3 regions of the Affinirhizobium helianthi genome follow, and region 2 is predicted to be linked to each of the others. Evidence: predicted binding sites of a transcription regulator. Region 2 holds the regulator's gene; each other region holds the start of a gene.

Region 1 (5,932 bases), on a different contig from region 2:
CGCGAAGCTGCATCGGCTCTACCGCGGCGAAAATCTTGCCGTCCCGCATGGTCAGCCGATCTGGTGTGTAATGGAATAGCTCATAGCCGCGGGACTGCGCTTCCAGCGCCATGGCGAAGGTGGAATCGCCGGTGATGTTGATGCCGGACACGTGGTCCATCTGGAACGCGACTTTGCGGATTTTGGCCATGACTGCCCCTCAAGAAATTGCCCGCCAGATGTAGGACGACCGGCGGGCAATGGCAACGGCTGGTTTGCTTTGTCTAAAAGGCAAAGCTCATGCTTCTGCGTGATTGCGCATCTCAGTCCGCGAATCCGGCTGCATCTGCGTTTCTGCGAGGCGCTTGCCAGTGATCGGATGAAAGAAATGCAGCTTGTGCAGATCGACAGACAGATGCAGCTCTTCGGGCAGCACCATTTCCGCTGGTATGGCGGCTGTCAGCATCTGGTCTCCCACGAAGCCGTGCACCAGCCGCTGCGATCCCAATTCCTCGATGTAATCGACACGGAAGGGAAGCCCTTCCGAGCTGGCATGGGTGATGTGCAAATCTTCCGCCCGAATGCCAATGGTCACGGGGCCGGAGACAGGGGCATAGCCCTTGAGATCCAGAACCGCAGGACCAATGGCCAGCTTGTCTCCATGCAATTCGGCCGAAACCAGATTCATGGCGGGCGAGCCGATGAAGCTCGCCACGAAGGTTGAGGCCGGAGCGTGATAGACATCCAGCGGCGAGCCGATCTGTTCGATCTGCCCGCCGTTCAGCACCACCAGCCGGTCCGCCAACGTCATGGCTTCCAGCTGATCATGGGTCACATAGATCGAGGTGGTGCCGAGACGCCGCTGGAGGCGCTTGATTTCGCCGCGCATGGAAACGCGCAGTTTCGCATCGAGGTTTGAGAGAGGCTCATCGAAGAGGAAAGCCGCAGGTTTGCGCACAATGGCGCGGCCCATGGCCACACGCTGGCGCTGCCCGCCGGAAAGCGCGCGCGGCTTGCGCTCCAGATACTGGGTGATCTCCAGCATTCGTGCGGCTTCCGCCACGCGCGCATCGATCTCCGCCTTCGGCGTGCCACGGTTCTTCAGGCCATAGGCAAGGTTCTGGTAAACGCTCATATGCGGATAAAGCGCATAGTTCTGGAACACCATGGCGATATCCCGCTCGGCGGGCTCCATGCGGTTCACAACGCGACCGCCGATGGAAACCTCTCCTTCGGAAATGGTTTCCAACCCTGCCACCATGCGCAGAAGGGTGGATTTGCCGCAGCCGGAGGGGCCGACCAGCACGATGAATTCGCCGTCTGCAATGTCGATGGAAACCGTGTTTACGGCTTTCACTCCGCCTGCATAGATTTTCGAGACGCCGGCGATGGAAATCTTCGCCATGTTACTTCTCCGTTTCGGTAAGGCCGCGGATGAACAGCCGTTGCATGAAAATGACGATGAGAATCGGGGGCAGCATGGCCAGCACGGCGGCGGCCATCACGAGGTTCCACTGGATCACCCCGTCCTGAACGGTGACCATGCGCTTCATGCCCATCATCAGGGTGTAATAGCTGGTATCCGTGGTCACGAGGATCGGCCAGAGATACTGAACCCAGCCATAGATGAAGAGAATGACGGAGAGCGCGCCGATATTGGTGCGTGACAAGGGCAGCAGGATATCGCGAAAGAACTTCATCGGCCCTGCCCCGTCCACGCGGGCGGCCTCCAGCATTTCATCCGGCACCGTCATGAAGAACTGGCGGAACAGGAAAGTGGCCGTCGCAGACGCAATCAGCGGCACTGTCAGCCCCGCCCAGGAATTCAGCAGGCCGAGATCCGCAACGATCTTGTAGGTCGGCATGATGCGCACCTCGACCGGCAGCATCAGCGTGACGAAGATGATCCAGAAGGCCAGTTGCCGGAAGGGAAAACGGAAATAGACAATGGCAAAGGCCGACAGGATCGAGATGATGATTTTGCCGACAGTGATCACAATTGCCATGATCAGCGAATTCAGCGCCATATGGCTGTAGTTCGGCAGGCCATTGGCGGCAGAGGCGCTTGTCAGCAGCGCACTGTAGTTTTCGATGAGATGCGATCCCGGCAACAGCGGAATGCGGCTGTTCATCAAGGTCGCAACATCATGCGTGGATGCGATGATCGCCACATAGACCGGCAGCGCCACGACCAGAAAGCCGAGGATCAGGAAGGCATGGGTGAGGACATTCAGGAAAGGGCGATTTTCAACCATGGTCTTCTCCTCAATACTGGACGCGGCGTTCGACAAAGCGGAACTGCACGAAAGTCAGCACCATCACGATCAGCATCAGGATGACCGATTGCGCCGAGGAAGAGCCAAGGTTCAGGCCGACATAGCCATCCTGGTAAACCTTGTAGACCAAGGTGGTCGTGGCCTGCGCCGGACCGCCGACCGTGGTGGCATCCACAATCGGGAAGGTATCGAACATGGCGTAGTTCACATTGATGATGAACAGGAAGAAGGTGGTAGGCGAAAGCAACGGCAGTGAAATGGTGAAGAAGCGCTTCACCGGGCCGGAACCGTCTATGGCCGCAGCTTCCATCAGGGCATGTGGAACCGATTGCAGCCCCGCCAGGAAGAACAGGAAATTATAGGAAATCTGCTTCCAGGCAGCGGCAATGATGATCAGAATCATCGCATCGGTACCGTTCAGGTCATGATCCCAATGGATGCCAAGCCGCTCCAGGAAGAAGGGCATCAGGCCGGTGGACGTATTGAACAGAAACCACCACAGAATACCCGCAACGACGGGCGCCACCGCATAGGGCCAGACGAGAAGCGTCGTATAGACCTTGGCCGTGCGCGTGAGCCGTTCGACCGCAGCTGCAAATGCTAGGCCCAGAAACATGGACAGCGCTGTAACGCAGACAGCAAAAACCGCCGTCCGCAGGATCGCGTCGACATAGTTCGGATCCTGAAGCAATTCGCCATAGTGAGCGAGGCCAACGAAAGTCGTTGCCAGACCGAAGGGATCTTCACGCTCAAAGGAGGATTTGACGGCCTGGGCCGCTGGCCAGATGAAGAAGATCAGCGTGATGAAAAGCTGCGGCGCGACCAGAAGGTACGGCAACAGGCGGCTGTCGAAGGTTGTGCGTTTGGTATTCATTGGCCGTGCTTTCGGCTGGATAGGTGGCAGGCCCCTTCAATCCCTCGGGGCATATGCACGAAAAAGGAACCCGGCAAGACGCCGGGCCCCTTCCGCATCAGGCGATGCAATCAGTTTGCATTGGCCTTTTCGAATTCGCGCAGCAGCTTGTTGCCACGCTCGACAGCGCTGTCGAGAGCCTGCTTGGCGTCCTTCTTGCCAGCCAGAAGCGCCTGGAACTCTTCATCGATAACGGTACGCTCCTGCGTATAGTTGCCGAAGCGAAGGCCCTTGGAGTTGGCGCTTGGAGTGCCACGCATGATCTGCTTGATCGAAACGTCAGAACCCGGGTTCTTTTCGTAGTAGCCCTGGCTCTTGCCAAGCTCGTAAGCAGCATTGGTGATCGGCAGATAACCTGTGTACTGGTGCCAGTCTGCCTGTACTTCCGGCTTGGAAAGGTAGGTGAAGAACTTGGCAACGCCCTTGTAGGTCGCCTTGTCCTTGCCGTTCAGAACCCACAGCGTTGCACCGCCGATGATGGAGTTCTTCGGCTCCTTGATGACATCGTCATAGTAAGGCAGCGGCGCGAAGCCCACCTTGAAATCCTTGGCATTGTTGATGACGGCAGCGCGGCCACCCGACGAGTTCATGGTGATGGCGCATTCCTGCGAGAAGAACATGGTTGCAGCATTATCGCCGCCAACCGGACCGCCATACTTGAAGAGCCCCTCATCCTGCCACTTCTTCAGGTTAGCCCAATGCTTGACCTGAACCGGACCATTGAAGGTGAACTCGCTCTTGAGACCGCCAAAGCCGTTTTCCAACGTGCCGTAAGGCTGGTCATGCAAAGCGGAGAAGTTTTCCGTCTGAACCCAGGTGATCCAGGCAGAGGTAAAGCCACACTTTGCAGCGCCGGAGGTAACGATCTTCTTGGAGAATTCCTCGACTTCCTTCCAGGTCTTCGGGGCGACTTCCGGATCAAGGCCAGCCTTCTTGAAGACATCCTTGTTGTAATACATGATCGGCGTCGAAGAATTGAAGGGCAGGGACAGGATGTTGCCCTGCGTATCGGAATAGTAGCCGACGACCGGAGCCAGGAAGGACTTGGTGTCGAAAGGCTCGCCTTCATCCTTCATCAGCTTGTAGACCGGATAGACGGCGCCCTTGGCAGCCATCATCGTGCCGGTGCCAACTTCGAAAACCTGAACGATGGCAGGCTGCTGATTGGCACGGAAGGCAGCAATCGCGGCGGTCAGCGTTTCAGGATAGGTGCCCTTGTAAACAGGCACGACCTTGTATTCGCTCTGGCTCTCGTTGAACTTCGCGGCGATCTCATCGACCTTCTTGCCGAGCTCACCGCCCATGGCGTGCCACCAGGTGATCTCGGTTGCAGCGAGCGAGGTTGTTGCAGACAGAGCAAGCGCCGTTGCGGCGAGGCTGAGCTTTTTGAACATGGGGATCATCCCTCTTTCCCGTTGGTTAGGATGAGGGCTGATTAGCGGCCTACTGTGACACGTGGGTTACGCATATATGACAGAACTGTAACAAACCGACCTAAAATGCACAGCCATGCAATTTTCAGAAAGCATCGACAAAATGTCTTGGAAAACGCCAGGGCAGGACAGCAATTATGTCATATCGCTGTGAGAGAGTGGCAGCATCCTTGCGGCGCGACATCCAGTGGTCACTGGCTGCGCGTATGCGGTTCTGACTGCGAAAGCTGACGGCATCCAGCGCACCTTGGAGGTGTTGCCGCGCCTTCACCTCGACGAAGATAACGAGGCTTCCCTTGCGGGCAACCAGGTCGATCTCACCGCTGCGGGTCTTGTAACGCAGGTTCAGGATGCGGTAGCCCTTTGCCATCAGGAAAAGTGCCGCCCAATATTCGGACCAGCGCCCTCGCCGCTCCGCATGTTTGCGGTTGCGGAACCTAGCCTTCATTGCTGTCCTTCAGCTCGATCAGCCGCTGATAGAGGTCCTTGCGGGAAAGTCCGGTCAGCCTTGCAGCTTCGGCTGCCGCCTTCGTGGCAGGCATGGAGGCTGCAAGTTCCCGCAGCATGATGTCCACATCCACAGCAGCCGGTACATCATCATAGGCGGGCGGGCCAACGACGAAGACGATTTCCCCCTTCACCGTGGCATTCTCATAAGAAGCCGCCAGCTCTCCCAGGCTACCGCGCCGAAATTCCTCAAACGTTTTGGTCAGCTCACGGCACACACAGGCAGCACGCGTTGGACCCAGCACATCGGCGGCAATGGCGACCGTATCCGCGATCCGGTGCGGAGATTCGAAGAAAATGAGGGTCGCCGGGATCTTGGCGAGTTCGGCAAGCCTGTCCCGCTTGCCCTTTTCCTTCACCGGCAGAAAGCCTGCAAAGAGAAATGCATCGGACGGCAGACCAGAGCCCACCAGCGCTGCCAGTGGCGCAGAGGCCCCCGGAATGGGCACCACCTTGAAGCCCGCCTCGATGGCAAGCTGACCGAGACGATAGCCTGGATCCGACACCAGCGGCGTACCGGCATCGGAGACGAGAGCGACGGATTTTCCTGCCTCCAGTGCGGCCAGAAGCTTCGGGCCTGCCTCATTGGCATTGTGCTCGTGGTAGGCGTAAGGACGTGCGGAAATGCCGAAACGATCCAGGAGAACGCGTGTCACACGCGTATCCTCGCAGGCCAGCACATCTACGCCCGCCAGTGTTTCCAGCGCACGCAGCGTGATATCACCCAGATTGCCGATAGGTGTCGCCACAAGATAAAGCGCCGGCTCCACAGGCCGCGCCGGAATGGCGACATTGCCCACGCGATAGGTCTTTTCCTCAGCTCG
Region 2 (5,932 bases):
CAAGCACTTCAACACCGGCATTTTCTTCAACGGTGCTTCCAGCCGTCCTGAGGCTGCCGGTGTCGGCGTGGCGCTGATCGGCTCCTTCTACATGATGCTGATCGTTCTGGTGCTGTCGCTGCCTATCGGTGTTGCCGCTTCCATCTATCTGGAAGAATTTGCGCCGAAGAACCGCTTTACCGATCTGATCGAGGTCAACATCAACAACCTCGCAGCCGTACCCTCCATCGTTTACGGTCTGCTGGGTCTTGCAGTGTTCATCAACTTCATGGGGCTGCCGCGTTCGGCATCGCTGGTCGGCGGCTTCGTGCTCACCCTGATGACCCTGCCAACCATCATCATCGCGACCCGCGCTGCGCTGAAGGCCGTGCCGCCCTCCATTCGCTCGGCAGCGCTTGGCCTTGGTGCCTCGAAGATGCAGACCATCTTCCACCATGTCCTGCCGCTGGCAATGCCCGGCATCCTGACCGGCACGATCATCGGCCTGGCGCATGCGCTTGGCGAAACGGCTCCGCTGCTTCTGATCGGCATGGTCGCCTTCGTTGCCAATTATCCGACGACGCCGATGGACCCCTCCACGGCCCTGCCGGTACAGATCTACATGTGGGCCAACGAGGCAGAGCGTGCCTTCGTCGAGCGCACCTCGGGAGCGATCATCATCCTGCTCCTGTTCCTCATTGTCATGAATGTCGGCGCAATCCTCTTGCGGCGGCGCTTCGAAAGACGTTGGTAGTCAAGGAGACGGATCCATGAACATGATGTCCGAAGCAGCAGTAGAAAAGGCGCTGGATCAGAAAATGAATGACGTTTCCTACAAGATGATCGGCAAGGACGTGTCGGTTTATTACGGCGAAAAGCGCGCGCTGTTCGATGTGAACCTGAACGTCCGCCAGAACACCGTCACGGCCCTCATCGGTCCGTCCGGCTGCGGCAAGTCCACCTTCCTGCGGACGCTCAACCGCATGAACGATACGATTGAAAATTGCCGCGTGACCGGCCGCATCACGCTCGATGCCGACGATATCTACGATGCGGCCATCGATGTCGTTGAACTTCGCGCCCGCGTCGGCATGGTGTTCCAGAAGCCGAACCCGTTCCCGAAGTCGATCTACGAGAACATCTCCTACGGCCCGCGCATTCATGGTCTCGCCCGCAACAAGGCGGATATGGACCAGATCGTGGAAGCCAGCCTGCAAAGAGCAGGTCTCTGGAACGAGGTGAAGGATCGCCTGCATGAATCCGGCACCGGCCTGTCCGGCGGCCAGCAGCAGCGCCTCTGCATCGCGCGTGCGATCGCCGTTTCGCCGGAAGTCATCCTGATGGATGAGCCCTGCTCGGCGCTTGACCCGATTGCGACAGCCAAGGTGGAAGAGCTGATCCACGAACTGCGGACCAACTACACCATCGTGATCGTCACACACTCCATGCAGCAGGCGGCGCGCGTGTCGCAGCGCACGGCCATGTTCCATCTGGGCCAGCTGGTGGAAGAGAACGATACCGACAAGATGTTTACCAACCCGGACGATCAGCGCACGCAGGATTACATCATGGGCCGCTTCGGCTGACCCTGAGACCGCATCCTGACCGCTTCGATAACGCCAGATCCGAGGAAAAATTCATGTCATCGCATATCATGTCAGCCTTTGATGAAGAGCTGAAATACCTGAACCGCCGCATCTCCGAGATGGGTGGCCTTGCCGAACAGATGTGTGCCGATGCCGTGCGCGCGCTGGTCAATGCCGATGGCGCCCTGGCGCAGAAGGTCATCTCGGATGATGTGATCCTGGATACGGCCGAGCGCGAGATCCAGGAAAAGGCGATTGTCACCATCGCCAAGCGTCAGCCCATGGCGTCGGACCTTCGCGAAATCATCGGCACGCTGCGCATTGCAGCCGATCTCGAGCGTGTTGGCGATCTTGGCAAGAACAATGCCAAGCGCGTCATGGCGGTGCAGGGAACGGGCGTGCCGCGCAAGCTGGCGCGGGGCCTCGAACATCTGTCCGAACTGGCGCTTGTCCAGCTCAAGGAAGTGCTGGATGTGTTTGCCAATCGCTCTGCGCAGAAGGCCGAGGCCATTCGCCAGCGCGACGAGGAAATCGACGCCATGTACACCTCGCTCTTCCGCGAGCTTCTGACCTACATGATGGAAGATCCGCGCAACATCACCACCTGCACGCACCTCCTGTTCTGCGCCAAGAACATCGAGCGCATTGGTGATCACGCGACCAATATCGCCGAAACCATCTATTATATCGCGACGGGTGCGCAGCCGCAGGGCGAACGTCCGAAGGACGATACGTCCAACACGCTTGGCGCTGTGACCGAATAAGCGCGTCAGGCCGGAGTACGAAAAAGCCATGCTGCCCAAAATCGCTGTTGTCGAGGACGAGGAGGCGCTGAGCGTCCTCCTGCGTTATAACCTCGAGGCCGAAGGCTATGAGGTTGAAACCATCCTGCGGGGCGACGAGGCGGAAATCCGCCTTCAGGAGCGCGTTCCGGATCTTCTGATCCTGGATTGGATGCTGCCCGGCGTGTCCGGCATCGAGCTGTGCCGCCGGTTGCGCATGCGCCCGGAGACCGAGCGCCTGCCGATCATCATGCTCACGGCCCGCGGCGAGGAAAACGAACGCGTTCGTGGCCTTGCGACTGGCGCCGACGATTACGTGGTGAAGCCCTTTTCGACACCGGAGCTTATGGCGCGGGTGAAGGCCATGCTGCGGCGGGCAAAGCCTGAGGTTCTGTCCAGCGTGCTGCGCTGCGGCGATATCGAGCTTGATCGTGAAACGCATCGCGTGCATCGCAAGAGCCGGGAAGTGCGCCTGGGTCCGACAGAGTTCCGCCTGCTGGAGTTTCTCATGGCGTCACCTGGCCGTGTTTTCTCCCGTTCGCAATTGCTGGATGGTGTCTGGGGCCACGATATCTACGTGGATGAGCGTACGGTTGATGTGCATGTCGGCCGTCTGCGCAAGGCGCTCAACTTCTCCAACATGCAGGATGTCATCCGCACGGTGCGCGGTGCCGGCTATTCCATGGAAGCTTGAATTTCCAATGTCTGCAAAGCAGCCCGGTGCCTGGAGCATGTTGCGCAAAAGCGTGCAGCGGTTTTGCGCTAACAACATGCGGTGAAACAAAAACTTAAAGCGTGGGGAGCGGATCCGAAAGATCGCGACACGCTTTAAAGATGCCGGGTATTTCTTTGGCAGCGTTATGGCAGGCACAAAAAAAGCGGGCACATGTCCCGCTTTTTTAATTTCATGTCTTTCGGCTTGTATCAGCCGCGAGCGACAGCGTTGGCGGCTCTGCGACGCTCATTCACCGGCTGATAGGCCATACGGGCGTGATACTTGCAGTAAGGCGAACCGTCGCAAGCTTCCGCGCCGCAGAAGTGGAAATCGTCCTTCAGCGGGTCGCCAACCGGCCACTTGCAGGTGCGCTCGGTCAGTTCCGTCAGGGTCAGGCGGCGGGCCATAGGCACAACCGAATTTCCAACCGTTTCCAGAATTCTCGGTTCCGATGCGGACGCCTCGATCTCGTCCTGCATGGCCGCGATATCGGCTGGGCGTGGCTGGCGCAACGGCGCCTGGGAGGCCGGGCGGGCAGCAAAGCTTGCCGGGCGCTGCTGCGGGGCCGCAGGGCGCTTCGGTGCGCGTGTCGGGGTTGCAGTGCCGCCTGCTTTCACGCGGCCCGGCAGGTTCAAGCGATGGACCTTGCCGATCACAGCGTTGCGGCTTACACCGCCCAGTTGCGCCGCAATCTGGCTGGCGCTCAGGCCCTCGGCCCATAGCCTCTTTAACTTCTCGACACGTTCGTCTGTCCAGTTCATGCAGTCTCTCCGCCTTGAGCACGCATAAAAGACAGAATCACTCACCGTTGCGACAAATATAATTCGTCGCATGTACTACATCTATACTTTCGGTGACTAGTTCCGCCGCATGCAGTCTAGTAATTGATGATTAACCTAATAGGCGGTGGACTCGGTGGCAAGAGTCGGCGGAATCGCAGCGAATCGATTTCCGGGTTTTCCCCAACTTGCTTGACAACAGAGTCATTTTTGCCACAGCGATTCAACCGTGAGTCACGTCTGCGCACCTATGCTGAAATGCCCTTAATTCCCAGCGATTTGTTGACACGCGCGGATGAAATGCCGATAGTGCCCACGCCGTCCACTGGGGCGGCATTTTAATTTTACGCGGCGCATGCCGCACACCGTTTGAGACAACTGCCCAAGGAGTGATGTCGCCATGGCTGAAGCCGCGCTTTTCGACACGTTTGCAAGGGCTCCGCTGCGTTTTGTGCGCGGTGAGGGCGTCTGGCTCGTGACGGAATCTGGCGAGCGATATCTCGATTTCGGCGCTGGCGTGGCCGTCACCTCGTGCGGTCATGCGCATCCGCATCTCGTCGGTGCGTTGAAGGATCAGGCAGATAAGGTCTGGCATCTTTCCAACCTTTACGAGATCCCGGATCAGGAGCGCCTGGCGCGCCGTCTGGTGGATGCCACTTTCGCGGATAAGGTGTTCTTCACCAATTCCGGTGCGGAGGCGCTGGAATGCGCCATCAAGACTGCGCGGCGCTACCACTATTCCAAGGGGCATCCTGAGAAGTTCCATATCATCACCTTCGAAGGTGCCTTCCATGGCCGCACGATTGCGACCATCGCTGCTGGCGGTCAGGAGAAGTATCTGGAAGGCTTCGGCCCCAAGGCGCAGGGTTTCGATCAGGTGCCGTTCGGCGATCTGGATGCGTTGAAGGCTGCCATTACCGAAAACACGGCCGCCATCCTGATCGAGCCGATCCAGGGTGAGGGCGGTATCCGCGTCGTGCCGAAGGAATTGCTGAAAGAACTGCGTGCGCTTTGCGATAGCCACGGCCTGCTTCTGATGTTCGATGAGGTGCAGACGGGCGTTGGCCGCACTGGCAAGTTCTTTGCGCATGAATGGTCGGGTGTTGCGCCAGATATCATGGCGGTTGCCAAGGGTATCGGCGGCGGCTTCCCCTTCGGTGCCTGCCTTGCCACAGCAGAGGCGGCATCCGGCATGAAGCCCGGCGTGCATGGCACCACCTATGGCGGCAATCCGCTGGCCATGGCTGTTGGCAATGCCGTTCTGGATGTCGTTCTGGGCGATGGTTTCCTGGAGCATGTGCGCGATGTCGCGCTGGTGTTCCGCCAGGGTCTCGCAGCCTTGAAGGATCGCTTCCCGCATGTGATCGAGGATATTCGCGGCGAAGGGCTGATGCTCGGCATCAAGGCGCGCGTCCCGGCGGGTGAGCTGGTCACGGCCATGCGCGAGGAGCATATTCTGGGCGTTCCCGCGGGTGATAACGTCATCCGTCTGCTTCCGCCGCTGGTGGTCACTGCGGAAGAGGCGCGCGAAGGCATTGCCCGCATTGAGCGCGCAGCGGAAAAGCTACATAACGAGCAGTTGAAGAAGTCGGCCTGAAGCCGGCAGGTTTTGAGCGAAACGGGCCGCCGGACGGCGCCTCAATAGCCCATCGGGGCTCAATGGATTGTATCATGGCATCTCCGAAGCATTTTCTCGATTTCTCTGCCGTCTCCGCCGGTGAGTTGCGCACCATTCTGGATGATGCACGCACCCGCAAGCAGGCCACCAAGGCTGGCACCGCGGATAAGCCGCTGGCGGGCAAGATGCTGGCCATGATCTTTGAAAAGCCGTCCACGCGCACCCGCGTCTCCTTCGATGTGGGCATGCGCCAGCTGGGCGGCGAAACGCTGTTTCTCTCCGGCACGGAAATGCAGCTTGGCCGCGCTGAAACCATTGGCGATACGGCCCGCGTTCTGTCGCGCTATGTCGATGCCATCATGATCCGCACCACGGACCACACGCGCCTGCTGGAATTGGCAGAGCATGCAACGGTTCCGGTCATCAATGGCCTGACGGATGAGACCCATCCCTGTCAGATCATGGCGGATCTT
Region 3 (5,932 bases), on a different contig from region 2:
TTGATGGCTGCTTCCGTGGTGGAAAAGGCGCGCACCAACTCCGGCATGGCCGGGGTGTAGATGGCCATGGAAATGGGGCCAAGCGTTGTCAGCAAGGCACCAAGATAGGTGACCTGCCTCTCCGACATGCGGGCAGGCGCCTGCGAAACCTCTGAACTCAAGCGATCTTGGCCTCTGATGCGCGGGATTCGGCCAAGGGGGCCACATCTTCCTGCAGATTGCCAATCATGCTGCGCAAGCCGGATTGCAGCCCCGCAACCTGCTCCTCCGTCAGATCGCGTGTGGCGAAAGACAGCATACGATCCAGTTCCTCCTCGATCTTGGTGATGAGAGGAATGGCGGCGGGGGTGAGTGTCACCCGTTTCGCGCGGCGGTCTGCCGGATCCGGCTGCCGATCGATGAGATCCAGAGCTTGCAGCTTATCGAGGAAGGCGCACACGGTCATCGGTTCGACGCCCATGCGCTGGGCTATGTCCAGCTGGCGGCAATCCTTGAGCGCGTAAACATTCAGGAGCGTGCGCGCTTCACCTGCGGTAATGCCAAGCCCTGCTTCCGATATGCGGCGCTCGAAAGCGGCTCTAAGCCAGCGGGCCGCATCGGTGAGCAGGAAGCCAAGTCCAAGGGTTTTATCTGCTGCCAAGATCGTTTTCTTCCGAATAATAAGAAACCCTTATTATCACGGCACGGGGACCAGTGGCCAGATTGATCTGGATCACTTCGCTGCGAGAGTTATTCCGTGCCGGGAGCGCGTGTATTAGCCCCGGAGGAATTTCAGAACGGAGGTCAGCGTCTGCGTTTTATCCTCATCGCCCATGACCATGGCCAGCTGACGCTGATCGGCATAATAGGCGGCGAAATTGAATTCCGTATCGTCCGTTACCCTGGAAAGATCGATGACATTGCCTGCCATGTCGGAGACCTCCATCGGCAATTCCTGCGCCATCGCAATATAGGTGTTCTGGTCGATGTCTCCGGCAATGTAGCGCTGCAGGGCAAGTTCACGCAGAAGCCTGGGGGAGATGGCTGTGAAATCGAGTGGCGACGACGCATCCGTCGGCACTTCGAAAGCCGGGCGGGTTTCCGAAGGCAGGGTGAACTGCGGTCTCTCAGTTCTGGTGTCGCGTGTCTGTTCGCGATGGAGCAGACCGCTCGACCAGTGCAAGGAAGTAATTTCCACGGTGGCCATATCCACTTGGTTGGGATAGCGTGCCGCACGTTTAGCCCACCCTGTAATTTCGTCAATTGTCAATAATGAGTTAATAATTCTTCTATTGGGTGCGTGGCGCTTTCCCATAATCGCCTTTTTGGCGAGTATGATCGATGTATGTGAAACTTGAGGAATTTTGCCCATGACTCTGGCTACAGATATCAACCCGGCCCTGGTGGAATGGAACGGCCTGCATGGGCTTCCACGCTTCGAAAGCGTGCGCGATGAGGATTTTGCAGCGGCTTTCGAGACGGCGCTGCGCCTGCATGAGGCCGAGATCGATGCCATCGCCAACAATGGCGAGGCCGCAAGCTTCGACAATACAATTGTGGCACTGGAAATTGCCGGCGACGAGCTTTCGCGCGTCTCCTCCCTGTTCTGGAATCGGGCGGGTGCCAACACCAACGAAACCATTCAGGCGCTGGAGCGTGACATTGCGCCGAAAATGTCGCGCCACTATTCAAAGATCGGCATGAACGAGGCCCTTTTCCGGCGCGTTGACAGCCTTTGGGAAGCACGCGACAGCATGGGCCTGACGACCGAGCAGCTTCGGGTTCTGGAGCGCCACTGGAAAGGCTTTGTGCGTGCCGGTGCCAAACTTTCCAAGGATCAGCAGGAACGTCTTGCCTCCATCAATGAGAAACTGGCCGGTCTCGGTGCCAGGTTCGGCCAGAATGTGCTGGGCGATGAGAAGGACTGGTCGCTTCTCCTGACCGACGAGGCAGACCTTGCCGGTCTGCCGGGCTTCCTGAAAGACGCTATGGCCGCTGCGGCCAAGGAACGTGACGCTGCCGACGGCACCTATGCGGTCACCCTGTCCCGCTCCATCATCGAACCCTTCCTGACCTTTTCGAGCCGGCGCGACCTGCGGGAAAAGGCATTCGAGGCCTGGGTAAAGCGCGGGGCAAATGGTGGTGAGCGCGATAACATCGCCATCGTTCGGGAGATTCTCAGCCTGCGCTCGGAAAAGGCCAAGCTGCTGGGCTATTCCAATTTCGCCGCCTACAAGCTGGATGACACCATGGCCAAGACGCCGGCCAATGTGAACGATCTTCTGCTGAAAGTGTGGAAGAAGGCGCGGGCCAAGGCCAAGGAAGAGGAAGCTTCCATTGCCGGTCTGATGGCGGAAGATGGAGTAAATGGTGAAGTTCAGCCCTGGGACTGGCGCTATTATGCCGAGAAGCAGCGCGAGCGGATGTTCAACTTCTCCGAATCCGAGTTGAAGCCCTATCTGCAATTGGAAAAAATTATCGAAGCCTGCTTCGATGTTGCCAAGCGGCTCTTCGATGTCACCATCACCGAGGTGAAGGGCATTGCGGCCTACCACCCGGATGTGCGCGTGTTCGAAGTGAGGGATGCAGACGGCGCGCTGAAGGCCATGTTCCTCGGTGATTACTTCGCCCGCTCCTCCAAGCGCTCGGGCGCATGGATGAGTTCCTTCCAGAGCCAGCACAGATTGAAGCTGAAGAATGGCGCGGAAGGTGAGCTTCCGATCATCTACAATGTCTGCAATTTCGCAAAGCCTGCCGAAGGCAAGCCTGCTCTTCTCTCGCTGGACGATGCGCGCACGCTGTTCCACGAGTTCGGCCATGGATTGCATGGCATGTTATCCAATGTGACCTATCCTTCCGTTTCGGGAACTGGGGTGTCCCGCGATTTCGTGGAACTGCCTTCGCAGCTTTACGAGCACTGGCTGACCGTGCCGGAAATCCTGACCCGCTACGCCGTTCATTATGAAACGGGTGAACCTATGCCGAAGGCGCTGCTCGACAAGGTTCTGGCGGCCCGCACCTTCAATGCCGGGTTCAATACGGTGGAGTTTACCTCGTCTGCCCTGGTGGACATGGCCTTCCATACGCAGGATGGCGTGGACGATCCAATGGCGGTGCAGGCGGACGTGCTCAACAAAATCGGCATGCCATCGGCCATCGTCATGCGCCATGCAACGCCGCATTTTCAGCATGTGTTTTCCGGCGATGGCTATTCGGCGGGCTACTATTCCTACATGTGGTCGGAAGTGCTGGACGCGGATGCCTTTGCCGCCTTCGAAGAGGCGGGCAATGCGTTTGACCCGGTAATGGCGCGCAAGCTGAAGAACAATATCTATTCGGTCGGCGGATCGATCGATCCGGAAGAGGCTTACCGGGCTTTTCGTGGCAAGCTGCCGGACCCGGATGCGATGCTGAAGAAAAAAGGACTGGCCATGGTGCAGGAACTGGCCGGCAGCGACGCCTGAGGCGTGCGACAGGGCGGACGCGATCAGCGTTCGCCCTTGGAATGTGATGAAACTTTCATATGCCTGTCAAGGGGCTGACATTTGCTCATGATGGGTTTCGGTGAACGTCTTTTCTTTCACCGTTCTCCAGGAGAGTTTCATGTCTCGCAAACTTGGGCAGGTTTCACGTCGATCCTTTCTCGTCTCTACGGCTGCAAGTGGACTTGTTGCAGGCTCGGGCCTTGCTTTGCCCTTTTACGCGCGCGGCGCGGAACGCCCTTCCTTCACACATGGCGTGCAGTCCGGCGATGTCGATATGTCTTCGGGAATGATCTGGTCGCGCGTTGACCGCCCGTCCCGGATCATGATGGAATATTCCACCACGGAGAGCTTCAAGAACGCCGTGCGTCTCGCGCCCATCGATGCGCTGGGCGAAACGGATTTTGCCGTTAAGCGTCTGCTGACCGATCTGCCATCCGATCAGGATATTTTCTACCGCTTCGTGGCCGCGGATCTCGCTCACATCAATCAGGTCTCGGAGCCGATCACGGGCCGTTTCCGCACGGCTCCATCCTCGCGGCGGTCGGTGCGGTTCGCCTGGTCGGGCGATACCGTTGGTCAGGGCTGGGGTATCGATGAGACGGGTATGAAGACCTATGCGACGATGGCCCGCCATCAGCCCGATTTCTTCCTGCATTCGGGAGATACAATCTATGCCGATGGCCCGCTGAAGGAAGAGGTTGCGCTCAAGGATGGCACGACCTGGAAGAATGTCATCGTGACCGATGAGAAGCGCAAGGTTGCCGAGACGCTGGACGAATATCGCGGCCAGTGGAAGTACAACATGATGGACAAGCATGTGCGCGAGCTTTCGGCGATCTGTCCGACCTTCTACCAGTGGGACGATCATGAGGTCGTGAACAACTGGTCTTCCAGCAAGAATCTGTCAGCAGACGACCGCTACAAGGAAAAGTCCGTCTTTCTGCTGTCGGCAAGAGCCGCACGGGCTTTCCATGAAATGACGCCCATCCGCTACACGCCCGCCGAGCCGGGCCGCGTCTATCGCAAGATCGCCTATGGGCCGCTGGTGGATGTGTTCTTCCTGGATATGCGCAGCTATCGCGGCTCCAACCATGATGGGATGGAAACCGAGCAGACCCCCGAATCGCGTATTCTGGGCGAGCAGCAGGTGGCCTGGCTGAAGCAGGAGCTTGCCGCTTCCAAGGCTACGTGGAAAATCATCGCTGCGGACATGCCGCTTGGTGTCATCGTCTGGGATGACTATACCAATCGCAAGGGGACCGAAGCTGTCGCCCAGGGCGATCATGGCACGCCGAAGGGGCGTGAACTGGAGATTGCCGACCTTCTGCGCTTCATCAAGACTGCCGGGATTACCAATACGGTCTGGCTGACCGCCGATGTGCACTATACCGCCGCCCATTACTACAATCCCGACAAGGCACAGTTCCAGGATTTCGACCCCTTCTGGGAGTTTGTCTCCGGCCCCCTGCATGCCGGAACCTTTGGCCCCAACGATCTGGACATGACCTTTGGTCCGGAACTGAAATTCATCAAGGCACCATCGGCCGAGCAGGGGCAGAACCTGCCGCCTACCGCCGGGCTACAGTTCTTCGGACTGGTGGATATCGACGGGCAGACGGAACAGTTGACGGTGCGGCTGATGGATCGCGACGATGCGGAACTCTACAAGGTGACGCTCGATCCGGTTCGCCGTGCATGATTTTTGCCGGGTCGGCGGGTGTAATTAACTGTTGGAGCCTCGCCCCCTTTCGCAAATGCGAAAAACAGGGTATGAGCGCGCCAAATGAAAATTGGCGCGTAGAGCCCCCGGCGTGCGCCACAGCCCCAGAGAAACCAATATGGCACTTCGCAACATCGCGATCATCGCGCACGTTGACCATGGGAAAACGACCCTTGTCGACGAACTTCTGAAGCAGTCGGGCTCGTTCCGCGAAAACCAGCGCGTTGCAGAACGCGTCATGGATTCGAACGATCTCGAAAAGGAACGCGGCATCACCATTCTCGCCAAGGCGACTTCGGTTGAATGGAAGGGCGTTCGCATCAACATCGTCGACACCCCCGGCCACGCCGATTTCGGTGGCGAAGTGGAGCGTATCCTCTCGATGGTGGATGGCGCCATCGTTCTCGTCGATTCCTCCGAAGGCCCGATGCCGCAGACCAAGTTCGTGGTCTCCAAGGCACTCAAGGTTGGTCTTCGCCCGATCGTCGCGATCAACAAGATCGACCGTCCGGACGGCCGTCATGAGGAAGTGATCAACGAGGTCTTCGACCTCTTCGCCAACCTCGACGCCACCGACGAGCAGCTCGATTTCCCGATCCTCTACGGTTCGGGCCGCGATGGCTGGATGAACTTCAACCCGGAAGGTCCGAAGGAAGAAGGTCTTGCGCCGCTTCTCGATCTCGTCCTGAAGCACGTGCCGGAGCCGAAGGTCGAAGAAGGCCCGTTCCGCATGATCGGCACGATCCTG

What was found. Region 2 encodes PhoB, which activates phosphate uptake and scavenging genes when phosphate is short. Its sites were predicted from a motif close to TGTCATNNANCTGTCAT; they were not measured.
Region 1: the regulator PhoB is predicted to act here: its motif matches at 4,628-4,644, upstream of ugpB (sn-glycerol-3-phosphate ABC transporter substrate-binding protein UgpB).
Region 3: the regulator PhoB is predicted to act here: its motif matches at 3,486-3,502, upstream of ACFSE1_RS13020 (alkaline phosphatase D family protein).

What each region holds. Positions count from the first base shown of each region.
Region 1 is NZ_JBHUEQ010000004.1:220,623-226,554, reverse strand. It holds gene gshB (glutathione synthase) at 1-190, opposite strand, end outside; gene ACFSE1_RS04455 (sn-glycerol-3-phosphate import ATP-binding protein UgpC) at 278-1,384, opposite strand; gene ugpE (sn-glycerol-3-phosphate ABC transporter permease UgpE) at 1,386-2,234, opposite strand; gene ugpA (sn-glycerol-3-phosphate ABC transporter permease UgpA) at 2,245-3,129, opposite strand; gene ugpB (sn-glycerol-3-phosphate ABC transporter substrate-binding protein UgpB) at 3,240-4,562, opposite strand; gene ACFSE1_RS04435 (YraN family protein) at 4,687-5,049, opposite strand; gene rsmI (16S rRNA (cytidine(1402)-2'-O)-methyltransferase) at 5,039-5,932, opposite strand, start outside.
Region 2 is NZ_JBHUEQ010000013.1:26,727-32,658, forward strand. It holds gene pstA (phosphate ABC transporter permease PstA) at 1-733, shown strand, start outside; gene pstB (phosphate ABC transporter ATP-binding protein PstB) at 750-1,565, shown strand; gene phoU (phosphate signaling complex protein PhoU) at 1,619-2,329, shown strand; gene phoB (phosphate regulon transcriptional regulator PhoB) at 2,358-3,041, shown strand; gene ACFSE1_RS07390 (GcrA family cell cycle regulator) at 3,272-3,895, opposite strand; gene ACFSE1_RS07395 (aspartate aminotransferase family protein) at 4,242-5,438, shown strand; gene argF (ornithine carbamoyltransferase) at 5,513-5,932, shown strand, end outside.
Region 3 is NZ_JBHUEQ010000023.1:173,201-179,132, forward strand. It holds gene ACFSE1_RS13000 (multidrug effflux MFS transporter) at 1-128, opposite strand, end outside; gene ACFSE1_RS13005 (MarR family winged helix-turn-helix transcriptional regulator) at 158-640, opposite strand; gene ACFSE1_RS13010 (hypothetical protein) at 755-1,177, opposite strand; gene ACFSE1_RS13015 (M3 family metallopeptidase) at 1,350-3,443, shown strand; gene ACFSE1_RS13020 (alkaline phosphatase D family protein) at 3,583-5,163, shown strand; gene typA (translational GTPase TypA) at 5,303-5,932, shown strand, end outside.